3 regions of the Kocuria sp. HMSC066H03 genome follow, and region 2 is predicted to be linked to each of the others. Evidence: riboswitches for the same ligand, from Rfam matches in the RefSeq annotation. Region 2 holds a riboswitch; each other region holds the start of a gene.
What was found. Region 2 has a riboswitch for thiamine pyrophosphate ahead of HMPREF2833_RS05860 (ECF transporter S component). Riboswitches for the same ligand answer to the same signal wherever they lie in the genome.

Region 1 (7,769 bases), on a different contig from region 2:
TCGATGTCCTGCGCGTAGTGGGCGAGCTCCGCCTCCAGCGCGTCGAGGTCGCTCATCGGGTCGCGGCCCGGTTCCAGGGTGGCGCAGTCGATCACGTGCACCAGGGCGGCGCAGCGCTCCACGTGGCGCAGGAACTCCAGGCCGAGTCCCTTGCCCTCGGACGCGCCCGGGATCAGACCGGGAACGTCCGCCACGGTGAAGCGCGTGTCGCCGGCCTGGACCACACCCAGGTTGGGGACCAGCGTGGTGAAGGGGTAGTCGGCGATCTTGGGCCGCGCGGCACTCATCGCGGCGATCAGGCTGGACTTGCCGGCGGAGGGGAAGCCCACGAGCGCGATGTCCGCAATGGACTTCAGCTCCAGCTCCACCTCCTGCTCCTCACCCGGGGTGCCGAGCAGCGCGAAACCGGGAGCCTTGCGCTTGGGGGACGCGAGCGCCGCGTTGCCACGCCCGCCCATGCCGCCGGAGGCCAGCACGTACTCGCTGCCCTCACCCAGCAGGTCCGCGAGCACATTGCCCTCGCGGTCCTTGACCACGGTGCCGTCCGGCACGGAGAGCACGAGATCCTGGCCCTTGAAGCCGTGGCGCATGTCTCCCTTGCCGGGCTCCCCGTTGGGGGCCTTCTGGTGCGGGGCGTGGTGGAAGCCCAGCAGGGTGGTGGACTGCCCGTCCACCCGCAGGATCACGGAGCCGCCGTCCCCGCCGTTGCCGCCGTCCGGGCCACCGAGCGGCTTGAACTTCTCGCGCTTGACGGAGACGCAACCGTGGCCGCCGTTGCCGCCCGTGGCGTGGACGATGACTCGATCAACAAAACTGGCCACGTGGCTCCTCGGATTCTGGGGTCCCCCGCGCGGGGCAGGGAGACGGGGCTGTCCTGAAAAGACTAGAGGGTGAGCGCGTGACGCGCCCACCCTCCAGTGGTCGCCGTCACGCTGCGGTGACGGCGGGTGGACCCTGGGGTCCGGAAGAACTGACTACTCGGCGGTCTGGATGTTGACCACGCGGCGGCCACGACGGGTGCCGAACTCGACGACACCGGCGGCCAGGGCGAACAGGGTGTCGTCCTTGCCGCGGCCCATGTTCAGACCCGGGTGGAAGTGGGTTCCACGCTGGCGGACGATGATCTCGCCGGCGTTGACGGACTGGCCGCCGAAGCGCTTGACACCCAGGTACTGGGCGTTGGAGTCACGGCCGTTGCGAGTGGAGCTCGCACCCTTCTTGTGTGCCATGGTGTGTGCCTACCTTCGTTGGAAATGTATGGGGGACCGGGAAATCAGGCGTCGATGCCGGTGATCTTGACCGTGGTCAGCTCAGCCCGGAAGCCCTGGCGCTTCTTGTAGCCGGTCTTGTTCTTGTACTTCATGATCGAGATCTTGGGACCGCGCAGGTCCTCGATGATCTCGGCCGTGACCTTGACGTCGGCCAGGGTCTTGGAGTCGGAGGTGACCTTGTCCCCATCGACCAGCAGCAGCGCAGGAAGCTCTACGGTGCTGCCTGCCTCGCCGGCGACGCGGTCAAGGGTCACGAGGTCTCCAACGGAAACCTTCTCCTGGCGGCCGCCTGCGCGGACAATCGCGTACACCACTTGGGAACTCACTTCTCTCGACATCTATGGACTGCGTGTAAAGGTCGGGTGGGCTCCTGCCGGACTGCGAATGTCGAGACATCACGCCGCGGTGGTCTGTGACCGACCCGCTCTCTGCGTGGCTGTCGCACCGAGAACAGGAAGTTCACCCGAGTGTGCCGTGTCCGGGCGCATGAAAACCACTATGCGCACACCGGTGTCCGGCACCGACAGTCCAGACTACCCGATCCCCGGAAGTCACGCCACTCGCGGGCTCTCCGCCGTGCGGGATCAGCCCTCCTGGCGTGCGGTGGCAGCCGAGGTCTGTGCGAAGAACTCGAGCTCCAGGTGGCACGCGCGCAGGAACGCGCGGCGCATGGCCTCGCGCGTGGCGGTGTCCGCCTGCTCGGCGGCGCGGTCCACGGCGGCACGGGCCACCTCCGTGGCGGCGTGGAACTGCGGGTCGTCGTAGGTCTCGAGCCAGTCCGCGAACGGGTGCCCCTGCAGCCCCGTGCGGCGCGCCCGCTCCGTGAGCTCCGCCCCCACGTGCGCGTAGAGCCAGTAGCACGGCAGGACCGCGGCGGCACCCACCGCGAACCCGTCCTGCCCCGTGCGGGCGAGCAGGAAGTCCGCGTACGCGCTCGTGGTCCCGGAGGGCTGTTGCGGGGCGCGCCCGTCCAGCCGCGCGCGGTGCAGTGCGGACTCCCCCGTGACCACAGCGGCCGCCGCCCTGGCGAAGAACTCCCGGGTGCTCTCCTCGGGGGCCGCCGCCGCGAGCAGCGCGAGGGCCCGCGAGTAGGCGTCCAGGTACTGCATGTCCTGGTCCAGGTAGCGCTCGAACTCGTCCCGCTCCAGCGTGCCGTCCCCCAGCCCCACCACGAAGGGCAGGACCGCGATCTGCTCGCGGATCGGCGCGCTCGCCTCCCAGAGCTCGTCGGTGAAGCGTGTGCCGGGATCCTCGGTGCCCCCGCACGACGCCGCCGCGTCACCACGCGCGGACACGTCCCCCGCCGCGGCCTGCAGTGCGTGCCCGGCCGCCACGGCCCTCTGTGCCGGGGAGGCAGTGTGGACAGCGCCGTCTGCCGGGGAGACAGCGGGAGCGGCGTCGTCGTCCTCCCCGCACGCCGCCGCCACGAAGGCGGGGTCCGTGACGAGGTCCTGGACGTGGTGGAAGTGGTGGACCGGGCCGTTGCCGTGGCCCACGTGCAGGGAGTCCGCAGCGCGCAGCGCACCGCGAAGCCAGCGGCGGGCGGTGTCGATCCCCTGTGCCCAGTCCCCCGTGCGCGCCACGACCGTGGCCACCGCGGACGACAGCGAGCACCCGGTCCCGTGGGTGTTGCGCGTAGCCACTCTCGTCCCCGAGTACTGGGCCACGGGCTCGGTCTGGCCCGGGACCACGAGGGCGTCCGGGGTGGACTCCCCGCTCAGGTGCCCGCCCTTGACCAGCACGCGCGTGCCGAAGGTCTCCGCCACGGCCCGGCCCTGCTCGAGCGCCTCGTCCCACGTGGTGGCCACGGGCCGCTCCGCGAGCACGGCGAGCTCGGGCAGGTTGGGGGTGATCAGGTCCGCGTGGTGCAGGATGCCGCGCAGCGCGTCCTCGGCGTCGGATGCGAGCAGACGCCCCCCGGCGGTGGCCACCATGACGGGGTCGATCACGACCACGGGCGCACGGTGGGCCGCGAGCCACGCCCCCACCGTCTCGATGACGTCCACCGAGCCGAGCATCCCGACCTTCACGGCATCCAGCTCCACGTCCTGCGCCACGGCGTCCAGCTGCGCCTGCAGCACGGACACGGGTGGGGTGTGGACCGCCACCACGCCCTGCGTGTTCTGCGCGACCACCGCAGTGACCACGCTCAGCCCGAAGCCGCCCATGGCGGCGATGGACTTCAGGTCCGCGGCGTGCCCGGCACCACCCGTGGGGTCGGTGCCGGCGATCGAGAGGACGCGGGGGGCGGGGACAGAAGGCGTGGGGTTCACGACATTCCCTTCGCTAGTACGAGCTAGATCAGGTTCTACGGGTGTGTTCTCAGCCGCCGTGCGGCACCCCGTGCACGTGGTCCCGATCATGCCACAGGAGCGCCCGGACGAGTCCGAGCGCTCCTGTGGTGGGTGGTCCCCCGCGGCCCTCCCAGGAGGGCCGCGGGGGGCGTCAGTCCCCCTTGGGGGTCATCGTGATGTCCCGGGCGCTCACGCCCACACCCACGATGGTGGGCTGGCCGTCCGAGGAGGCCGAGCCCACGGGCGCGGCCGCGGCGGTGAACCGCGTGGCCGAGCGCTCGGCGGCGTCGTACTCACGGGTCTCCACGCTTCCGGCACCCGGTGCGGCCGTGGGAGCCACGGCGCGGCGGGAACCGCGGCGGCGCCTGGCAGGAGCGGCGTCCGTGGTGGACGCGGCGGGCTGTGCCGTCGTGGCGCGCCGGGACGGGTCCGACTGTCCAGCCCCGCCCTCGGACGGCGACTGCTTCTGGGCGTCCCGCTCCGGCGCGGAGCCCTCGGGCTGCTCGGACCGGGTCTGCTCGGCGTCGGACGACGCGGCGCCGTTGCCGCGACCCCGGCCGCGCTGGCCCGCGGAGCGTCCCCCGCGGCCCTTCGAGCCCTCGCCGCCCCGCCGTCCGGAGCCGCGACCGGACCCGGTGCGGTCCTGCGACGCGTCCTCGCCGGAGTCCTCGGCCGAGAAGGCCGCGGAGAGCGAGTCCAGGGTGAGCGCCTCCTGCTCCGCGCGCTCGTCCTTCTGCCCCTGGGGGAGCTCGATGACCTCACCGTGGATCGTCAGGCTGGACCCGGCGTCACCCGCGGCGTGCTCGCCGCGGGGTTCGGAGGCACCGTTCCCACCGTTCTCGGTGGCGGTGTCCTCGCCCTGGTTCCCGCGACCGCGGCTGCGCTTGCCGCGGCGCTTCTTCCGACGCCGCCCGCTCTCGGAGTCCGCCGAACCGTGCTCGGACGCCTGCTCCGGGCCCTGGTTCCCGTGCTCCGCGTGCTGGCCGGTCGAGTCCTTGTGCTCGGCTCCGCCGCGGGAGGCGCCCTGGGCGTCGTCGTCCTCGTGGGAGGAGGCGGCCGCGATGTTCGCGAACGCCGTGCGGGCGGCCTCGTCCCGGGCCTGCTGCTGGTCGTCCGCGCCACCCCGGTTGTTGGACCGGGGCTTGTCCTGCGGCTGGTTCTGCTTCTGCCGCGAGCGCTTGCGCTCGTTGCGGTTGCCGCCGCGGTGGTCCGGCGCGGTGGCCGTGGAGCGACCCTTGAGGGGGTGGTCGTGGACAACGACGCCGCGGCCCGCGCACTCCTCGCACGGCTCCGAGAAGACCTCGAGCAGGCCGGTGCCCATGCGCTTGCGCGTCATCTGCACGAGACCCAGGGAGGTCACCTCCGCCACCTGGTGCTTGGTGCGGTCACGGCCCAGGCACTCCACGAGCCGGCGCAGCACGAGGTCCCGGTTGGACTCCAGGACCATGTCGATGAAGTCCACCACGATGATTCCGCCGATGTCCCGCAGCCGCAGCTGGCGCACGATCTCCTCGGCGGCCTCGAGGTTGTTCTTGGTGACGGTCTCCTCGAGGTTGCCGCCGGAACCGGTGAACTTGCCCGTGTTGACGTCCACCACGGTCATGGCCTCGGTGCGGTCGATCACGAGCGAGCCGCCGGAGGGCAGGAACACCTTGCGCTCCAGCGCCTTCTGGATCTGCTCCTCCACGCGCATGTGCTCGAAGAGGTCCTCGTCCTCGGTCCAGCGCTGCAGCCGGTCCAGCAGGTCCGGGGCCACGTAGGTCACGTAGGCCTCGATGTTGTCCCACGCCTGCTCGCCCTGGACCACCATGGCGGTGAAGTCCTCGTTGAACACGTCCCGGACGGTCTTGATGGTGAGGTCCGGCTCGGCGTAGAGCAGCTCCGGGGCGAGGGTCTTGGTGGAGCCCGCCTTCTCCTGGATCTGCTCCCACTGCGAGCGCAGCCGGTTGATGTCGTTGGTCAGCTCGGTCTCGGACGCCCCCTCGGCGGCGGTGCGCACGATCACGCCCGCGCCCTCGGGCAGCCGGTCCTTGAGGATCTTCTTGAGCCGCTGGCGCTCGACGTCCGGGAGCTTGCGGGAGATCCCGGTCATGGAGCCGCCGGGCACGTACACGAGGTAGCGCCCGGGCAGGGAGACCTGGCTGGTGAGCCGGGCGCCCTTGTGGCCCACAGGGTCCTTGGTGACCTGCACGAGCACGGTGTCCCCGGACTTCAGGGCGTTCTCGATCTTGCGGGGCTTGTGCCCCATCTCGGCGGCGTCCCAGTCCACCTCGCCGGCGTAGAGCACGGCGTTGCGCCCGCGGCCGATGTCCACGAACGCGGCCTCCATGGACGGCAGCACGTTCTGCACCTTGCCCACGTACACGTTGCCGATCAGTGAGTCCTGCGTGGTGTGGGAGACGAAGTGCTCCGCGAGGATGCCGTCCTCGAGCACGCCGATCTGGATCCGGTCCTCCTTCTGGCGGACCAGCATCTTACGCTCCACGGACTCGCGGCGGGCCAGGAACTCGGCCTCGGTGATCACGTGGCGGCGGCGGCCGAACTGGCGGGACTCGCGGCGGCGCTGGCGCTTGGCCTCGAGGCGCGTGGAGCCCTTGACCCCGGTGACCTCGTCGCTGCTGGTGCCCTCGGACGCACCGCGCGGGGCGCGCACCCGGGTCACGGAGCCGTCGGAGTCGTCCACGAGCTCCATGTCCTCGTCACCACGACGACGCCGTCGGCGCCGCTTGCTCGACACGCTCGCGTCGTCGTCCTCGTCGCGGTCCCCGCGGGCGGCCTCCCGCTCCTGGGCGGCCTCGCGCAGCCGGGCCTTCTGGGCCTCGGCGGCACGGCGGATCTCGTCCGGGTCCGGCGCCCGGAACAGCAGGGACGCGCCCGGGCCGAAGGCCCCGAAGTCCTGCTGCGTGGGGGGCTCGGTGCCCTCCGCCGCCGGGGCGTCCTCGGCGGCGGGTGAGTCGGTGCTGTCGGCGGCGGCGGCGTCCTCGGACGCGGCGTCCTGCGGCTCGGGGGCCGAGGAGGCGGCGTCCTCGTCCGAGCTGCTGCCCGCTGACTGCGCGGCGGCCGCGGCCCCGGTGTCCGGTGCCGTGGTGGACTCCTCCGGCGGCGTGACGGGCGCCGTGGGGAGCTCTCCGGCATCGATGGCGGCCGCGATGGCGATGGCGTCGCTCGTGCCGTCGACCGGGGCCGCGGTGGCCTCCTCCTCGGAGGTGGCGTGCGGTGCCTCGGCGTCCGGGGCCGCCGCCTCGCCGCTCGTGGCGGCCGGGTCCGACGCGTGGGCCGTGTCGGCCGGTGCGTCCCCGTCCGTGGTGGGCGAGGTGCGGGTGCCCTGCGGGTCCTGCACGTCCTGGGCGGCGGGCTCGGTGCCCTGCGCGGCGGCGGGCTGCGCGGCGGCGTCGTCCTGCGGCGACGCGGTGGGGGCCTCACCCGTGGCGGACCCGGGGGTCAGTGCGGAGGTGTCCTGTTCAGGTTCCATGTGAAGTTGTGCTCCTGCTCGGGGCACCGTCCGCACCCGGGCCCGAGGTGTGCTCGGTCGGTCGAGCCGGTGTTCTCCACACGGCCGCCGGAAGTCGGTGTCGTACCCGCGGGCGCGGCATGTGTCACGCGCGCCGTCCGCGGGCCGGCGGATGCCCGAGTCGCTGGGTCCGTGGGACCGCGAACTTGAACCGGTGCGGACGCGCTCGATCCTGTGAGAGCCGCGGGTCCGCTCCGATGGTGGTCGGTGCTCCTGCCGGGTCGGTGTCCTCGCGTGCGGGCGAGGGCCGACCACTGGCAGTATCTCACAGTCCTCGCCTGTTACCGCACATCCGGGTGGTCCACGCCACAGCCCGGCCGGTCGCGTCCCGGCCCACCTCGGGGTGCCCGCGATCCGCCCTGCACCGCGCCCGTCCATGCCCGTGGTCTACGATCGGGCGCGTGAGCTCTGCATCCCGACCCTCCCCCGCCGCCCCCTCCGACAGCCACGCCACGGCCTCCGACCGCCCCGCTGCCGACGCCGCCGTGGCACCCGTGACGCGCCCCGACCGCACGTGGGCCGTGCTGACGGTGGTCCTCTCGCTCGTGGGCTTCGCGGCATCGGCCACGCTCGTGGCGGAGCGGCTGGCCATCTTCCAGGACGCCGGGCACCGCGCGAGCTGCGACCTCAACGCGTGGCTGTCGTGCGGGACCGTGATGCGCACTCCCCAGGCGGAGCTGTTCGGCTTCCCCA
Region 2 (7,769 bases):
TGCTCGGGGTGCTGGAAGACCGTGCCCACGCGCGGGATCAGCTCCCCGCCGTCCCACAGCGAGGGGTCCTGCGGCGCGCCGTCCGCGAGCGCCGCGGAGGCCCGCACCGTGCCGCGCACGGGCACGAGCAGACCCGCCAGCGTCAGCGCCAGGGTGGACTTGCCCGCCCCGTTCACGCCGGTCACGGCGAGCGCACGGCCCGCGCGGACGTCCAGGCTGATGCCCTCGGCGGCCACGGGCGCGTCCCAGCCGTCCAGGGGGTCCGCAGCCGCGTCCGTGCCGTGCCGCCAGGCCTTCCGGGCACGACGCCGCCTGCGGGCGATCTCGCGCCGCGTCGGCTGCACGCGGGAGACGGCGAGGTTCCGGGCGCTCAGCAGCACCTCCCCGGCGTCCGGGCCGCGGGTGTCCGCCGGGGCGGGTGCGCGCGTGGTCGGAACCCAGCCGGGCACCCACGTGCCCTGCTCCTGGAGCAGGTGGCGGGCGTCGTGGAGGGTCTCGCGCGTGGGACCGTCGAAGGCCACCCGGCCGTGCTCGTCCAGCACGATGACCCGGTCCACCACGGGTTCCCACAGGGCCACCCGGTGCTCCACGACCACGAGCGTGATGCCGTCCCGCGACACCGCCTCGGAGACGGCCCGGCACAGCTGCTCCGCGCCCTCCTGGTCCACGCTCGCGGTGGGCTCGTCCAGCAGCAGCAGCCGAGGCCGCATGGCCATGACGCCCGCGAGCGCGAGACGCTGCTTCTGCCCGCCGGACAGGGCCGTGGTGGAGTGCGCGAGGGGCAGCGTCAGCCCCACCCGCGCGAGCGCCTCGTCCACGCGGGGCCAGATCTGCTCGGGGGGCACCGAGATGTTCTCCAGCCCGAACGCGACGTCGTCCCCCACGCGGGAGAGGATCACCTGGGTCTCGGGGTCCTGGTGCATGAAGCCCACGGCCCCTCGCGCCTCCCGTGGGTCCACGCCGTCCACGCTCAGCCCGCCGGAGCGGGACTGCCCGTCCGGATCCTGTTCCACCCCCGCGAGGGCCTGCAGCAGCGTGGACTTCCCGGCGCCGGACGGCCCCAGCAGCAGCACGCGCTCCCCGGGTTCGACCACGGCGGTGACGTCACGCAGGCTCGGATCCTGACGGCCGGGGTAGTGCCACCCGAACCGCTCCAGCCGCACGGCCGCGCCGGTGGGCGCAGACCCCGCCGGTTCCGTCATCGACGGCGCGTGGCGCCGGAGGCCAGGGCCCCCAGCACCCCGGTGGCCTGCAGTGCACGCACCACGAGCCACATCAGGGCACCGGCGATCACCGCACCGGAGAGGGTGGTGAGGGCGGCGTAGACGACCTTCTGGTCCAGCGCCCACTCGTAGTTGTACATGATGTCCTCGCTCACCCCGAGGAAGAGTCCCGAGAGCGCACCGGCCGCGGTGGCCACGGCCAGGCCGAAGCGGCGGTAGCGCGTCAGGAGGAACACGAGCTCCACTCCGAGACCCTGGACGAGACCGGAGATCACCACGGTCCACCCGAAGTGGGTTCCCAGGAAGCCCTCCAGCACCGCCGCGAGCAGCTCGCAGAACAGGGCCGCGCCGGGCTTGCGGATGATGAGCGCGCCCAGGGTGCCCGCCACGAGCCAGCCGCCCGAGATCAGCCCCGCCGAGGGCGGATACGCCACCGCGGCCGTGGACACCACGGGGTACAGCAGGTTGGACCACATCCAGAAGATCACCGCGCACGCCGCGGCGAGGACCGCCGCCACCACGATGTCCACGACCCGCCAGGACTGCGTGCGGGCGGTACCCCGTGCGGTTCCGGTGGGGGTGCTGCTGAGCTGTGTCATGAGAACTCCTCCTGAAGGTTCCAGGAGGGGAAGAGCCCCCGCGCACCGCGGACGGGCTCTTGAGATGCTCGACTCCCTAGCGCCGGTATGAACCGGATCAGGTTCGAGGGTCTGCGCTCGCGCGCACTCTCAGCGCCTCGGTGGCGCTCCCCTGTCGTTGAGCCATCAGTCTAGACCACCACGGCGGTCGGCCGGGGTGCTCGAGGCGCCCCGGCCGACCGCCGTGGTGCGAGGTGCGCGCCGCACCCCGGTGCCGCGCACTCCCGCCGCGAGGACGCGTCCAGTGACGCGTGGCCCTCACCGGCGGGCGTGCGCGGGAGCAGGACTCAGATCTCGGTCTGCGAGGACTTCGTGGAGTCGTTGTCGTCGGACTGCATCTTGGACACCTGGCGGGCGATGCCCACCTTGATGACCGTGCCCACCACACCGGTGATCATGGCCCAGATGATGATGTCGCGCCAGGCCTCGTCCTCGTCCGGGTTCTTGGCGGGGGGCTCGTTGCCCGTGACCTGCTTCCACGCCACGGTCAGAGCCTTGTTGGCCACGGCCACGCCGCCCAGGGAGGCCACCGTGCCGAAAATGTCCATCGCCTTGTTCATGGGATTCTCCTCGGTTTTCGAAAGTGCCGCCGGCGCGTGGTGGCCGGCGGCGTCGTGCTCCCACCCCAGCATACGAACCCGTGAGCCGGGGTGGCGCCACCTGCCCGGGTGGCACCACCGCGTGTGTCGTCAGTCGGGACGGTCCTCGCCGGCGCGGGCCACCACGTCACGCAGCTCGTCCGTCACGAGGTTCTCCTCGTGCAGGTGCTTGGAACGGTAGGCCGCACGGCCCACCATGTGCGCGGAGACCGGGACCGTGAGCAGCTGGAAGATCCACGCGAGGACCAGCAGGGGGATCATCCGGGGCTCCCCGCTGGCGAACGCGAGGGCGGTGAGCAGCAGGAGCAGCCCGAAGACCTGGGGCTTGGTGCCCGCGTGCATGCGGGAGAGCAGATCGGGGAAGCGCACGAGACCCACCGCGGCCGCGAGCGACATGAACGTCCCCGCGACCAGGCACACCACTGCTGCCACGTCCGTCACCGTGTGCCAGTTCATGAGCGGTCCAGCCCCACGTTGCGCGCCACCGTGACGGATCCCAGGAACCCTACGAGGGAGACGATCACGAGCAGCACCAGGTTGTCCGTGTGGCGGTGGTACACCATCTCCACGGCCAGCGCGGCGCCCACGATGGCCAGGAGGACGTCCGTGGCGATCACCCGGTCCAGCAGGGACGGTCCCTTGGCCAGGCGGTAGATGGTGCCCGCGGCCGCGAGCGCGAGGATCGCACCGCACACCCACACGGCGACGTCGAACAGGGTCATGACCGTTCCTCTCCGGGCCCGCTCCCGGCCTCGTCCATGTCTTCGGTGGGGGACTCGACGGCGCCCGTGGCCTCCGTGCGGTCGGGGTCCCCCTTGACCGGCAGCAGCGCCAGGTCCTCCCGCGAGCCCATGATGCGGATCCAGGCGGCCTCGGTGTCCAGCACCGAGCGCCGGAACGCCTCGGCCTGCTCCGGCGTGGCGATGTCCAGGACGTGGAAGTAGAGGATCCCGTTCCCCCGGTCCACCTCGACCACCAGTGACCCGGGGATCAGCGCCATGGTGTGCCCCACGGCGGTCATCAGCAGATCGTTGTTCTGACGCAGCGGCACCCGCAGCACGGCGTTGTGCACGCGCGGTCCCTGCACCAGCGCCACTCGGAACACGTGGATGCTCGCCTTGGCCACCTGCCACACGAACGTGACCACGAACAGCACGAAGTGCACCACGTTGAAGCGCCCGGACAGCCGGACCGGGGGCAGCACCAGGGTGCGCGTGACCAGCAGGGCCAGCAGCAGCCCGAAGACCAGGTTGCCGGGGCTCCAGTCCCCCCACAGCGCTCCCCACACCACCACGAGCCACAGGATCAGCGGCAGCTCGGCCCGCAGGGAGTTGCGGGCCTGGCGACGGACGGCGGATGTGCTCATGGTGCCTCCTCGCTCACGCCGCCCTCGCCCACGGGGGCCAGCACGGCGTCGACGTAGCGGTCCGGGTGCACCTGGTTGTCCGCGGCGCTGCCCGCGAGGTCGAAGAGCGGGCCCGCGAAGACCGTGAGCGCCACCCCCACCACCACGAGTGCGGTGGTGGCCCCCACCATGGTCCGGGGCAGCAGCACCACCTCGGAGCTGCCGGCCAGCACGCTGCCCGGGTTGCCGGTCACCACGCGCGAGCTGTGCGGGTGGTGTCCCTGGGCCGTGGTGGCCCGCAGCACGGGATCCGGGTACTCGGCGTCCTCCACGCGGCGCAGGAACACGCGGTTCCACACGCGGATCAGCGCCAGCAGCGTGAGCAGCGAGACGAGCACGGACACGCCCACCAGCAGGTAGTCCAGCCAGGTGCCGCTCGCGATGCCCGCCTCGAGCAGCCCCACCTTGCCCAGGAAGCCGGAGAACGGAGGGATCCCGCCCAGGTTCAGCGCGGGGATCAGGTACAGCACTCCCAGCAGCGGGGAGATCCGCAGCATTCCCGCGAGCCGGTCCACGTTGGTGGACCCGCCGCGGCGCTCGATCAGCCCCGCCACCAGGAACAGGCTGGTCTGGATGACGATGTGGTGGGCGATGTAGTAGACCACGGCCGCCAGAGCCTGAGGCGTGCCCACGGCAATCCCGAAGATCATGTAGCCGATGTGGCTGATGAGCGTGAAGGACAGCATGCGCTTGATGTCGATCTGGGCCAGCGCACCCAGGATGCCCACGAGCATGGTCAGCAGAGCCACCCACATCAGCAGCCCGTTGATCTGCCGGTCCGGGAACAGCAGGGTCTCGGTGCGGATGATCGAGTAGACACCCACCTTGGTCAGCAGCCCCGCGAACACGGCCGTCACCGGCGCGGAGGCGGTGGGGTAGGAGTCGGGGAGCCAGAAGGACAGCGGGAACACCGCGGCCTTGACCCCGAACGCGATCAGCAGCATGAGGTGCAGCTGCAGCTGCGTGCCCTGCGGGAGGTCCGCGAGCTTCACGGAGAGGTCCGCCATGTTCACGGTGCCGGTGGCGCCGTAGATCATCCCCAGGGTGATGAGGAACAGGATCGAGGAGATCACGGAGACCACCACGTAGGTCACGCCCGCCCGGATGCGCTGCGCGGTCCCTCCCATGGTGAGCAGCACGTAGGAGGCCGTCAGGAGGATCTCGAAGCCCACGTAGAGGTTGAACAGGTCCCCCGCCAGGAACGCGTTGGAGACACCGGCCACGAGCAGCAGGAACGTGGGGTAGAAGATCGAGATGGGACCCTCGTCGTCCCCGCCGGCCACGCCCTCGCTCACCGCGTAGACGAGCACCGCGAGGGACACGACCACCGACACCACGAGCATGAGCGCGGAGAGCTGGTCGACCACCATGACGATCCCGTACGGGGCCGCCCAGCCACCCAGGTGCACGGCCTGGGGGCCCTGGTTCCACACGTCCGCGAGCATGACGGCATCCAGGACCAGCGTCAGTGCCATGGCTCCCACGGTCACGGTGCGCTGGAGCCTGTTGCGGTGCACGATCACGAAGTTCAGAGCCGCACCGAGGAACGGGATGAGCACCGCGAGCGGTGCCAGCTGCGCCAGGTCAGTGCTCATGCGGATCCCTCCTGTCCGTGCGCAGCTGCGTCTCGACCCTGTGGTGGCCCGGTGACTCCGAGGCCTCCTCGGCGTTGTGGCGCGAGGGCGTGAAGGGGGCGTCCGGGGTGGCGAACTCCGAGGCGTCCTGCGGGATGGCGTCGTCGTCCTCGGCGTCGTACGAGGACTGCTGCGCCACGCGGCGGTCCTCGAGGTCGTCCTGGATCTCGTCCCGGCGGGCCAGGATCCAGGAGCGCCAGATCATGGACAGCAGGAAGGCCGTGGTGGCCAGGGAGATCACGATGGACGTCAGCACGAGGGCCTGGGGCAGCGGGTCCGAGTACTCGGAGGGGTCCAGGGACGAGTCGTAGAGCGGTGCCACGCCCGGCACCCCACTGGTGTGCAGGATCAGCAGGTTCGCGCCGTTGGTCAGCAGCATGAGGCCCAGCAGCACGCGCGTGAGGGAACGCTCCAGGAGCAAGTACACCCCCACGGAGAACAGCACGCCCATCACCACGAGCAGAGTCAGGTTCACGGTCACGGCCGCACCTCCGAGGTCTCGTCCCCCGAGACCATGGAGCCCTCGGGGGCGTCCGGGTCCTCGGAGCGGGTGGCGGTCATCACGGGCCCGTTGCGGGTCAGGCGGATGCGGGAGCCCCGGCCCGTGCGCTTGCGGTCGTCCTCGACCGCCGAGCGCTCGATGCGCTCGTCGATCCGCCCGCCCAGCGAGCGCAGGATGTCGAGCACCAGGCCCACCACGATCAGGTACACGCCCACGTCGAAGATCAGCGCGGTCACGAACTTCACGTGCCCGAACAGCGGCAGGTCCCACTCGAACGTGTAGCTCTCCATGACCGCCCCGCCGAGGAACAGGGGCGACAGGGCGTACAGGGAGGCCAGTGCGAGCCCTGCTCCGAGCATCCACCCGGCGTTGACGGGCGTGGCCCGCTCGAGCTCGTACCGGCCGCCGGCCAGGTAGCGCAGCGTCAGGGCCAGGGAGGCCATGAGCCCTCCGGCGAACCCGCCGCCGGGATCGTTGTGCCCCGCGAGCAGGAGGTAGAGGGAGACCAGCATGAACGTGTGGAACAGCAACCGCGCCACGACCTCGAAGATGATCGAGCGCCGCTCGGGGGCGAGCGTGCGTCCGGCCAGCAGGAACGGGTCCGCGTCCGGACGGGACGAGAAGCGCCGGGCCACCTCGATCTCCTGGGTCCTGGCCTGTGTGGAGTGGGCCGCGGAGTCGGCGCCGCGCAACGCCTGCAGCCGCCGGGTGTCCAGCTGGTGGCGCTCGCTGCGCAGCCGGTCGCCACGGCCCTTCACGAAGATCAGGGAGGCAATCCCGGTGGCGGCCACGGTGAGCACGGAGATCTCCCCCATGGTGTCCCACGCCCGGATGTCCACGAGGATCACGTTCACCACGTTCTCGCCGTGGCCCAGCTCGTATGCCATGGATGGCATGTCCAGGGAGATCCGCTCCGCGGTGCGGGAGGACATCGAGAAGGCGGCGAGCGCCATCATGAAGAGGCCGAAGACCACCGCGAAGACCGCGCGGAAGACCCGGTGCCCGGCCTTGCGCCGGTTCCACAGCGGGCCGGGCAGCGAGCGCAGCGCCAGCACGAAGGCCACCAGGGAGATCGTCTCCACGAGCATCTGGGTGAGCGCGAGGTCCGGGGCGCCGTGCAGCGCGAAGAGCAGGGCCAGCCCGTAGCCCGTGACGGAGACCAGCAGCACCGCCAGGAACCGCTTGCCCGCGGTGAGCACGAGCAGCGCGGCCACGACCATGGCGATCCCGGTGGCCAGCTGCGCCGGGGAGTCCGTCACGCGGAAGCCCGCGAGGGGTGGGGTCTCGAACCAGAACAGGGCCACGAGCGGCACCACCACGGCCGTCACGAGGATCACGGACAGGTAGAACATGAGCGAACCACGCTGGGTGCGCCCGGTCAGCCACACCGCCACGATGTCCAGCACGTTGATGATCCAGCGGTACACGTAGTCGCCCGAGGGCAGCGCGGGGAGCCGCCGCTGGAGGCGGGACACCGGCCTGCGCGCCCTGTGCAGCAGCAGCCCGGCCACGATGATGAACGCGGAGAAGCCCAGCGCCGGGGTCAGCCCGTGCCACAGCTCGAGGTGCACGTGGGACTCGTCCGCGTGGGGGAACAGCTCCTGGTACGGCGCTATCCCGGCTTCCAGGGGCGCGGGGAACAGGCCGAGCACCACGGTGGCTCCGGCGAGGGCCATGGGCGCCATGAGGAAGGCCCACGAGGCCGGCGTGAAGTCGCTGATGACCGACTGGCCGTCGGGGGCGGCGTCGAGATCCGAGAAGGACGCGG
Region 3 (7,769 bases), 230 kb from region 2:
CGACCTCCGCTCCCCGACCCGCAGGATGACGTGGCTCTCGCGCGTTCAACGGGGCCTGGGTCGCCCGCGCCGTGCTCTCTAGTGGAGTAAATGCAGCCGTACGGGCTGGAATCTGCATTAGCGGAGCAAATGCAGCAGCTGCAGCACATGCCGCGCAGGTTCGTGCACCGGCGGGGGCGCCTCTCCCCGGGTGCGGCGCTTCCCTGGTGCGGAGACCAGGGAGGGCGACGGCGCTCGGTTCTGCTTCCGAGGGTCAGTTCGCCTGCTGCAGCTGCGCCAGCGGGGCCCAGCGCCTGAAGATGCGCCGCAGCGCCGCCGTCGCGGATCCGAGGTCCCCCTCATGGAGCAGGTCCAGGGCGTCGGCCATGTCCTGCGGGGACTCGTCCGGCTGGATCCGGTCCGCCAGGGAGCCGTAGTCCAGACTCACCAGGGAAGCGGCGCTGAAGGATCCCAGCCAGCGGCTCAACCGGATGAGGTCCTGGGCGAAGGCGGCGGCCTGTCGGGCTTCGTCCGGGAGGTCGTCCTCGGGGGCGCCGCCGGAAACGGCCCGTCCGGCGTCGTCGACGATCTGTGCGGCCTGGAGGGTGCGCTGCGCGGCGGCGTCCGCTGGGACGATGAACCGGTGGATCTCGTGCCCGGAGTGCTGGGACGCCACATGGTCCGCTGGGGTGAAGGCCGCGAACCAGGCCAGGGGGATCGCGTAGGCGGCCTCTCGGGTGTAGACGGGCTGGAAGGCCTCGCTGGAGGTGGCCTTGGCGGCCTCCGCCACCTCCTGCTCAGGGACCAGCAGGGGCAGGAGCTGGGCGCTGTCCTCGTTCTCGGCGGCGGTGAACAGGCGCAGGGAGCGGCGCAGGCGCTGGGTGGGGTGGAACACGGGGAAGTCCCCCGGGTGGTTCGGGGACGCGCCGGGTACCTGCCCGGCACCGCCCGGGGAGGTGCCGGGTAGCCGCCGCGCCCCGGCCGGTGCCGTGGAGAACGGCATGGTCCACAGGGGTTCGCGGGCCGGGGGCAGAAGGGACTGGGAGGTGTCCGCGATGCGGGCGAGCTGCTCCGAGAACTCGTGCACCCCGCCGGTGAAAGGGTCCAGGGCGCGGGGGATGCCGGGGGCGTAGTGGGCGTCCAGGTCCTGCTGGGGGACGTAGACGCGCAGCGCGAACCGCACGGGCGGGCCCGTGATGCTGCGGTAGGCGCTGCCCGCGTTGATCAGGGGCACGGGGTCAGTCGATCTCTATCACGACGGGCGCGTGGTCCGAGGCGCCCTTGCCCTTGCGCTCGTCCCGGTCGATCCAGGCGTCCTGCACTCGGGCGGCCAGTGCGGGGGAGCACAGCTGGAAGTCGATGCGCATGCCCTCCTTCTTGGGGAACCGCAGCTGCTTGTAGTCCCAGTAGGTGTAGACGCCGGGGCCGGGGTGGCGCGGGCGCACGACGTCCTGGTAGCCGGCGTCCTCGATGAACGCGTGGAACGCCGCGCGCTCCGGCTCGCTGACGTGGGTGTAGCCGCCCTCCTTGAAGAGCTGGATGTCCCACACGTCGTCGTCCTGCGGGGCCACGTTCCAGTCGCCCACCAGGGCGATCTGCGCGTCCGGATCGTCCTGCAGCCACTGCTTGGCGTGGCCCTCCAGCACGCGCAGCCACTCGAGCTTGTACGGCATGTGGGGGTCCTCCAGGCCGCGCCCGTTGGGCACGTAGAGGGACCACACGCGCACGCCGCCGCACGTGGCGCCGATCGCGCGGGCCTCCTGCGCGGGCTCCTGGCCGGGCTTGCCGAACGTGGGCTGGTCCGGGAAGGTCCGCTCCACGTCCGTGAGCCCCACGCGGGACGCGATCGCCACGCCGTTCCACTGGCTCACGCCGAAGTGCGCCACCTCGTAGCCCGCGAACTCGAAGAGCTCCCACGGGAAGTTCTCGTCCTTGGCCTTGGTCTCCTGGATGGCCAGCACGTCCACGTCCGAGCGGTCGAGCCACGCCTCGATGCGGTCGGCCCGGGCGCGGATGGAGTTCACGTTCCACGTGGCAATTCTCATGGGCTCCACCGTAGCCACCCGCGCGGCACCGGAGAAACCGGTGCAGGGCGGTCCGCACGGGCCGGGGTTGGCGCAGGCACGGGGCACGACGCCGCTCGGCCGCCTTCCATGCACGGGGCCGGTGCGGCGCGCGGGGCGGTCGGTCCTCACGCCCCCCTGCGCCAGGGGGTGGGCGCCGTCACCGGAGGACCCCGGGGTCCACCCGGGCCGCGGGCGGCGTCGTGCTCCCGTGCCTCAGGTGTGGGGACCGCCTCCGGCGCGGAGCGGATGCCACGGGGACTTCCACCGGGATCCCAGGCAAGAGGCGGGACGCCCGGGAACACGGGGCAGTAGTGTGGCGGGATGACCCCCACGAACGTGCTGTCACAGATCAGAGAACGCCGGATCCTGCTGAAGGCGGCCGGTGTGGGCGCAGGGTCCCTGCTCGGTGCGCAGGCCGTGGTCGTGGCATCTCTGGCGGGCATCGACTGGTGGAAGCAGCGCGGGCGCAAGCAGCGTGACGCACCGCGTCCGGGAACGTTCACGGCGCAGGTGCAGGACTCGGAGCTGACCATCTACACGTCCGGGGAGGACGTCTACGAGGACATGCTCGAGGCCATCGACAACGCCGAGCACTCCATCCACATGGAGACGTTCATCTGGAAGAACGACGAGATCGGGCAGCGCTTCCTGGACGGCATGAACCGTGCGGTGGAGCGCGGCGTGGACGTGTTCGTGATCTACGACGGCTTCGCCAACCTGGTCATCCCGCAGACCTTCTACTCCTTCGACAGCGACATCCACGTGTTCCGCGTGCCGTTCCTTCGCCGCCCGTTCTGGAAGGGCCCCCTGAGGTTCTCGGGTCTTAACCACTCCAAGATCCTGGTGGTGGACGACCAGATCGGGTTCGTGGGCGGGTTCAACATCGGCTCCCTGTACTCCCGGCAGTGGCGGGATACGCACATCCGTGAGGTGGGCCCGGCCGTGTGGGGTCTGCGCAACGCGATCGCCACGGTGTGGAACGAGGACCGCGAGCCGGACAAGGAGATCGAGTGGGTCCCGCCGCAGAGCTGGGATCCCGAGGTGCGGGTGAACGCGAACCTGCCCATCCAGATCGTGTACCCCATCCGTGAGATGTACATGAACGCGATCGACCGGGCTCAGCACCACATCTGGATCAACACCCCGTACTTCATCCCGGACCAGCAGGTGCTGGACACGCTCCTGGACGCCGCGCGCCGCGGGGTGGACGTCCGCGTCATGGTCCCCAAAGACTCCAACCACATCCTCTCGGACTGGGTGTCCCGGGGGTTCTACGGCCAGCTGTTGGAGGGCGGCGTGACCATCCTGCTCTACGGCGCGTGCATGATCCACGCCAAGACCGCCACCATCGACGGCCAGTGGTCCACCGTGGGCACCGCCAACCTGGACCGCCTCTCCCTGTCCTTCAACTACGAGACCAACGTGGAGATCGTGGACCCGGACTTCGCCGCCCAGATGGAGAAGGTCTTCCTCGCGGACAGCGAGCACTGCGAGGAGCTCACCTCCCCCCAGTGGCGGGAGCGCCACCCCATGGCGCGGGTCGCGGAGGTCCTGCTGGTCCCGCTGCGCCCCCTGCTCTGACATCCCCGGCGCACGACGACGCCGCACGGCCGGCCCCCGCACGCCCGTCACCGGATCGCCGCCGCCCTCGTGAAGCCCTGCACCCCCAAGATCAAGCCCCCCACCCCAGGATCAGGCCCTCCACCCGAGGAATGAGCTCTCCAGCCCAGGATTAAGTGCAGGTTTTGCCGCTCACGGGCCGAAAAGTGGCAAAAGCTGCACTTAAGGGTGTGGGCCGTGGTGCCTGGCGAGCGTGCAGCCTCCGGGGCGCGGCGGCGTCGTCGTGGGGTGGGCGGTCAGCCCTCGGTGAGGTGGCCGCGCAGCGTGGTGGCGGTGTACTCGGTGCGGAACAGGCCGCGGCGCTGCAGCTCGGGGACCACGAGGTCCACGAAGTCCGTGAGCGAGTCCGGCTGCACGGGCGGCATGAGGTTGAAGCCGTCCGCGCCGCCGTTCTCCAGCCACTCCTGCATCCGGTCCGCGATGGACTCCGGGGTGCCCACCATGGTGCAGTGGCCTCCGCCGGCGGCCAGGCGCCCGAGCAGCTGGCGGACCGTGGGGTGCTCTGCCTCGATGATCCGCAGGATGGTGCCGTAGCGGCCCTGCGGTCCGGTGAACTCCTCCAGGGGTGGCAGCGGGGGCACGGGCGCGTCCAGGTCCCAGTCGGAGCAGTCCTGCTCCACGAAGGTGGAGAGCTGCGCGAGGGACTGCTCCACGGGCAGCAGCCGGTCCACGCGCTCCTGCTTGGCGAGGGCCTCCTCGTGGGTGCGGCCCACGTAGGTGACCAGTCCGGGCATCACGACCACGGCCTCCGGATCGCGGCCGGCCCGGGCCACCTCCGCCTTGACCGAGGCGTAGTACTCCTCGGCGGCGGGGAGGTCGTAGGCCACGGCATAGATCCCCTCCGCGAAGTCCCCGGCCAGGGCCTTTCCGGGCCCGGACGCACCGGCCTGGAACAGCACCGGCTCGCCCTGCGGGGAGCGCGGGACCGTGAGGGGTCCGTCCACCAGGAAGTGGCGGCCCTCGTGGTCCAGGCGGTGCAGCTTGGACGGGTCCGCCCACTGGCCCTCCGGGTCCGCGGTGACGGCGTCCTCGTCCCAACTGGCCCACAGGGCGCGGGCCACCTCCACGAACTCGCGGGCGCGCCCGTAGCGCTCGTCCTTGGGCGGCATGGCTCGGTAGCCGTGGTTGCGGGCCTCGTCGTCCCACATGGAGGTCACCACGTTCCAGCCCGCCCGGCCGCCCGAGATGTGGTCCAGGGACGCGAGCATCCGGGCCGCGTGGAACGGCGTGAAGAACGTGGAGGACACCGTGCACACCAGGCCGATGCGCTCGGTGGCGCGCGCCATCGCGGACAGCGCGGTCAGCGGTTCGAGGGACCAGTGGGGTCCGCCGGAGACGTCGCCCACGCTGTGGCCGTCCGCGAAGAACACGGCGTCGAACAGGCCGCGCTCGGCGGTCTGCGCGAGCTCCTCGTAGTAGCTGATGTCCGTGAGGCGGTGCACCGAGGAGTTCGGGGCGCGCCACGCCGCCTGGTGGTGGCCGGCGCCGTAGAGGAACGCGTTGAGGTGGAGGCGGCGGGCCATGTCAGTCCATCACCAGCCCGCCGTCGACCACCAGGTTCTGGCCGGTGACCCCGCGGGACCAGTCCGAGGCGAAGAACAGGGCGGTGTCCGCGAACTCCTCGGGGGTGGTCACGCGACCCAAGGGAGTGCTGGCGGCGATGAAGTCGAAGACCTCGTCCGGGGTGGCGGCGCTCGCGTCCGTGGTGCGAAGCAGGCCACCGGAGATCATGTTCACGGTGATGCCCTGCGGTCCCAGGTCCTTGGCGGCGGTGCGGGTGAGGGAGAGCAGGGCGGCCTTCGCGGCGGTGTAGTCGTGGTAGGGGACCACGGGGTTCTGGAAGAGGTTGGTGCCGATGTTGATGATGCGCCCCTCGCCCGCCTCCGCCATGCCCGGGGTGACCGCCTGCATCACGTTGAGGGCGCCCACGACCGCGCCCTCGAACTGCTGGGTCAGGTTCTGCGCAGTGAGCGTGTCCAGGGTGGGCCGGGCGTCCCCGTTGAAGCTGAAGTCCACCAGGGCGTTGTTCACCGCCACCGTGATCGGCGCGCCGAAGTGCTCCCGGGCCTGGGTGACCATGTCCCGCACCTGCTGGGCGTCGGTCACGTCCGCCTGGACAGCAAGCGCCCTGTCCTCGCCGAGTTCGCTGACCAGCGCGCGGGCCCGCTCCTCGCTGGCGTGGTAGTTCACGACGACGCGCGCACCCTCCCGCGCGAACGCCCGGCTGAGGTGCTCCCCGAGCCCGCGGGCTCCGCCGGTGACCAGGACGATGGTGTTCTCGATCCGCATGCTCACTCCTGTGGCTCACGGCGAAGAAAGCGGTGCGCCACCTGCGCGGTGCGACCGTGACATCCCTTCGCCAGTACTAACTGGACAGGTTCGACGGGTGTCATCTCAGCCGCTGCGGACCCCCGCTCCACGCGCCCGGTGAGGCTGGGAGGAGAGGGTGGCGGCACCCCGTGTCACTGGTGGTCAGTGTAGACGGAGCCGCTCAGCCTCATGGCAGCCGCCCCGGGTGCGCCGCCCAAATGCACCCTGCTACCCTTGATGGCTGGTGTGCCGGGAAGTCTGGTCGGCGGTAATGAGCGTGATGCCCGTCGACATTGGAGTACTCCATGCCCCTGCACCACACGACCACCCCTGCCCACCGTGAGCCCGGATCACCGGATCCCGTGGCGCAGGAAGAATCCTCCGGCTTCGTTTCGGAGCCCGGTTTCTTCAACCATCCTGAGCCTCCGTGCGAGCCCGACCACCCCTCGGGTGGCGTCCTCTCCCGGCTCCAGGACGTCCTGCGCCGCGAGACCGTGGCCGGCATCCTCCTCGTGGTTGCCGCTGTCATCGCCCTCGTCTGGGCCAACTCGCCCTTTGCGGAGAGCTACTTCGCCCTCCGTGACCTCGAGGTCGGCTACGAGCCGTGGCACCTGAAGCTCAGCCTCGGCACCTGGGCCGCGGACGGGCTGCTCGCCGTCTTCTTCTTCCTCGTGGGTCTGGAACTCAAACGCGAGTTCGTCGCGGGTGATCTGCGGGACCTCCGCAAGGCGGCCGTGCCGGTCGCGGCGGCCGTGGGCGGCGTCGTCGTCCCCGCGCTGATCTACGCGGCCGTGAACGCGACGAGCCCCGAGACCCTGGGCGGCTGGGCGATCCCGACCGCCACGGACATCGCCTTCGCCGTGGCGGTGCTCGCGATCGTGGGCTCGCACCTGCCCAGCGCGCTCCGCCTGTTCCTGCTGACCCTGGCGGTGGTGGACGACCTGCTGGCCATCACGATCATCGCGATCTTCTACACCGACGAGGTGCACGTGCTCCCGCTGCTCCTCGCGCTCGTCCCGCTGGCCGCGTTCGGGCTGCTGGCGCACCGCTTCCCCCGCTTCTTCGCGCACCGCACGTGGGCCGCGTGGGTGATCCTGGTGCCGCTGGCCGTGGTCACGTGGGCCCTGGTCCACGAGGCCGGGATCCACGCCACGGTCGCGGGCGTGCTGCTCGGTTTCGCCGTTCCCGTCATGGGGGCCAAGGCGTCCGGGGAGCCCGTGGAGCTCGCCGAGCACCTGGAGCACCGCGTCCGGCCCCTGTCCGCCGGGTTCGCGGTGCCGGTCTTCGCGTTCTTCTCCGCGGGCGTCGCAGTGGGCGGCTGGGACGGATTGACGACGGCGCTCGCCGCCCCCGTCACGCTCGGCATCATCGCGGGCCTCGTCCTGGGCAAGCCGCTGGGCATCATTGCCGCCACGTGGCTCACCACCGTGCTCACCGGGCGGAAGCTGGACCCGTCCTACAAGTGGATCGACCTGGTGGGGATCGCGCTGCTGGCCGGGATCGGGTTCACGGTGTCCCTGCTGATCGCGGAGCTCAGCTTCGACCCGTCCGCGGCCGCCGGGGACCAGGCCAAGGTGGCCGTACTGACCGCGTCGGTGCTGGCAGCGGTGCTGGCCGGTGGTTTGCTGGCGGTCCGCAACCGCCACTACCGGGTGGGTGCGGTTGCTGCCGGATCAGGGAACACCGCGTCCCACGCATAGCAGTGGGGGGCTGGTCCTCCGTCGCCGGGCAGGGGCTCAGCCCTCCCGTCACCACCCGTCCGTCGGCGTGACCCACCGCCCCCCTGCCGCCCGC

Region 1: it holds a riboswitch for thiamine pyrophosphate, as region 2 does, so the genes downstream of both, HMPREF2833_RS11065 (bifunctional hydroxymethylpyrimidine kinase/phosphomethylpyrimidine kinase) here and HMPREF2833_RS05860 (ECF transporter S component) in region 2, are expected to answer to the same signal.
Region 3: it holds a riboswitch for thiamine pyrophosphate, as region 2 does, so the genes downstream of both, HMPREF2833_RS06895 (3-oxoacyl-ACP reductase) here and HMPREF2833_RS05860 (ECF transporter S component) in region 2, are expected to answer to the same signal.

The regions. Positions count from the first base shown of each region.
Region 1 is NZ_KV807509.1:498,072-505,840, forward strand. Features, by position in the region: gene obgE (GTPase ObgE) at 1-821, opposite strand, end outside; gene rpmA (50S ribosomal protein L27) at 975-1,229, opposite strand; gene rplU (50S ribosomal protein L21) at 1,274-1,585, opposite strand; gene HMPREF2833_RS11065 (bifunctional hydroxymethylpyrimidine kinase/phosphomethylpyrimidine kinase) at 1,856-3,544, opposite strand; TPP riboswitch at 3,532-3,625, opposite strand; gene HMPREF2833_RS11070 (Rne/Rng family ribonuclease) at 3,717-7,037, opposite strand; gene HMPREF2833_RS11075 (vitamin K epoxide reductase family protein) at 7,478-7,769, shown strand, end outside.
Region 2 is NZ_KV807506.1:537,402-545,170, forward strand. Features, by position in the region: gene HMPREF2833_RS05855 (ABC transporter ATP-binding protein) at 1-1,202, opposite strand, end outside; gene HMPREF2833_RS05860 (ECF transporter S component) at 1,199-1,822, opposite strand; TPP riboswitch at 1,879-1,985, opposite strand; gene HMPREF2833_RS05865 (DUF4235 domain-containing protein) at 2,149-2,421, opposite strand; gene mnhG (monovalent cation/H(+) antiporter subunit G) at 2,551-2,916, opposite strand; gene HMPREF2833_RS05875 (MrpF/PhaF family protein) at 2,913-3,182, opposite strand; gene HMPREF2833_RS05880 (Na+/H+ antiporter subunit E) at 3,179-3,826, opposite strand; gene HMPREF2833_RS05885 (Na+/H+ antiporter subunit D) at 3,823-5,460, opposite strand; gene HMPREF2833_RS05890 (Na(+)/H(+) antiporter subunit C) at 5,450-5,980, opposite strand; gene HMPREF2833_RS05895 (Na+/H+ antiporter subunit A) at 5,977-7,769, opposite strand, start outside.
Region 3 is NZ_KV807506.1:769,117-776,885, reverse strand. Features, by position in the region: gene HMPREF2833_RS12690 (hypothetical protein) at 1-82, shown strand, start outside; gene HMPREF2833_RS06915 (DUF8083 family protein) at 254-1,213, opposite strand; gene HMPREF2833_RS06910 (exodeoxyribonuclease III) at 1,218-2,024, opposite strand; gene HMPREF2833_RS06905 (phospholipase D-like domain-containing protein) at 2,367-3,626, shown strand; gene HMPREF2833_RS06900 (LLM class flavin-dependent oxidoreductase) at 3,902-5,188, opposite strand; gene HMPREF2833_RS06895 (3-oxoacyl-ACP reductase) at 5,190-5,954, opposite strand; TPP riboswitch at 6,000-6,135, opposite strand; gene nhaA (Na+/H+ antiporter NhaA) at 6,281-7,675, shown strand.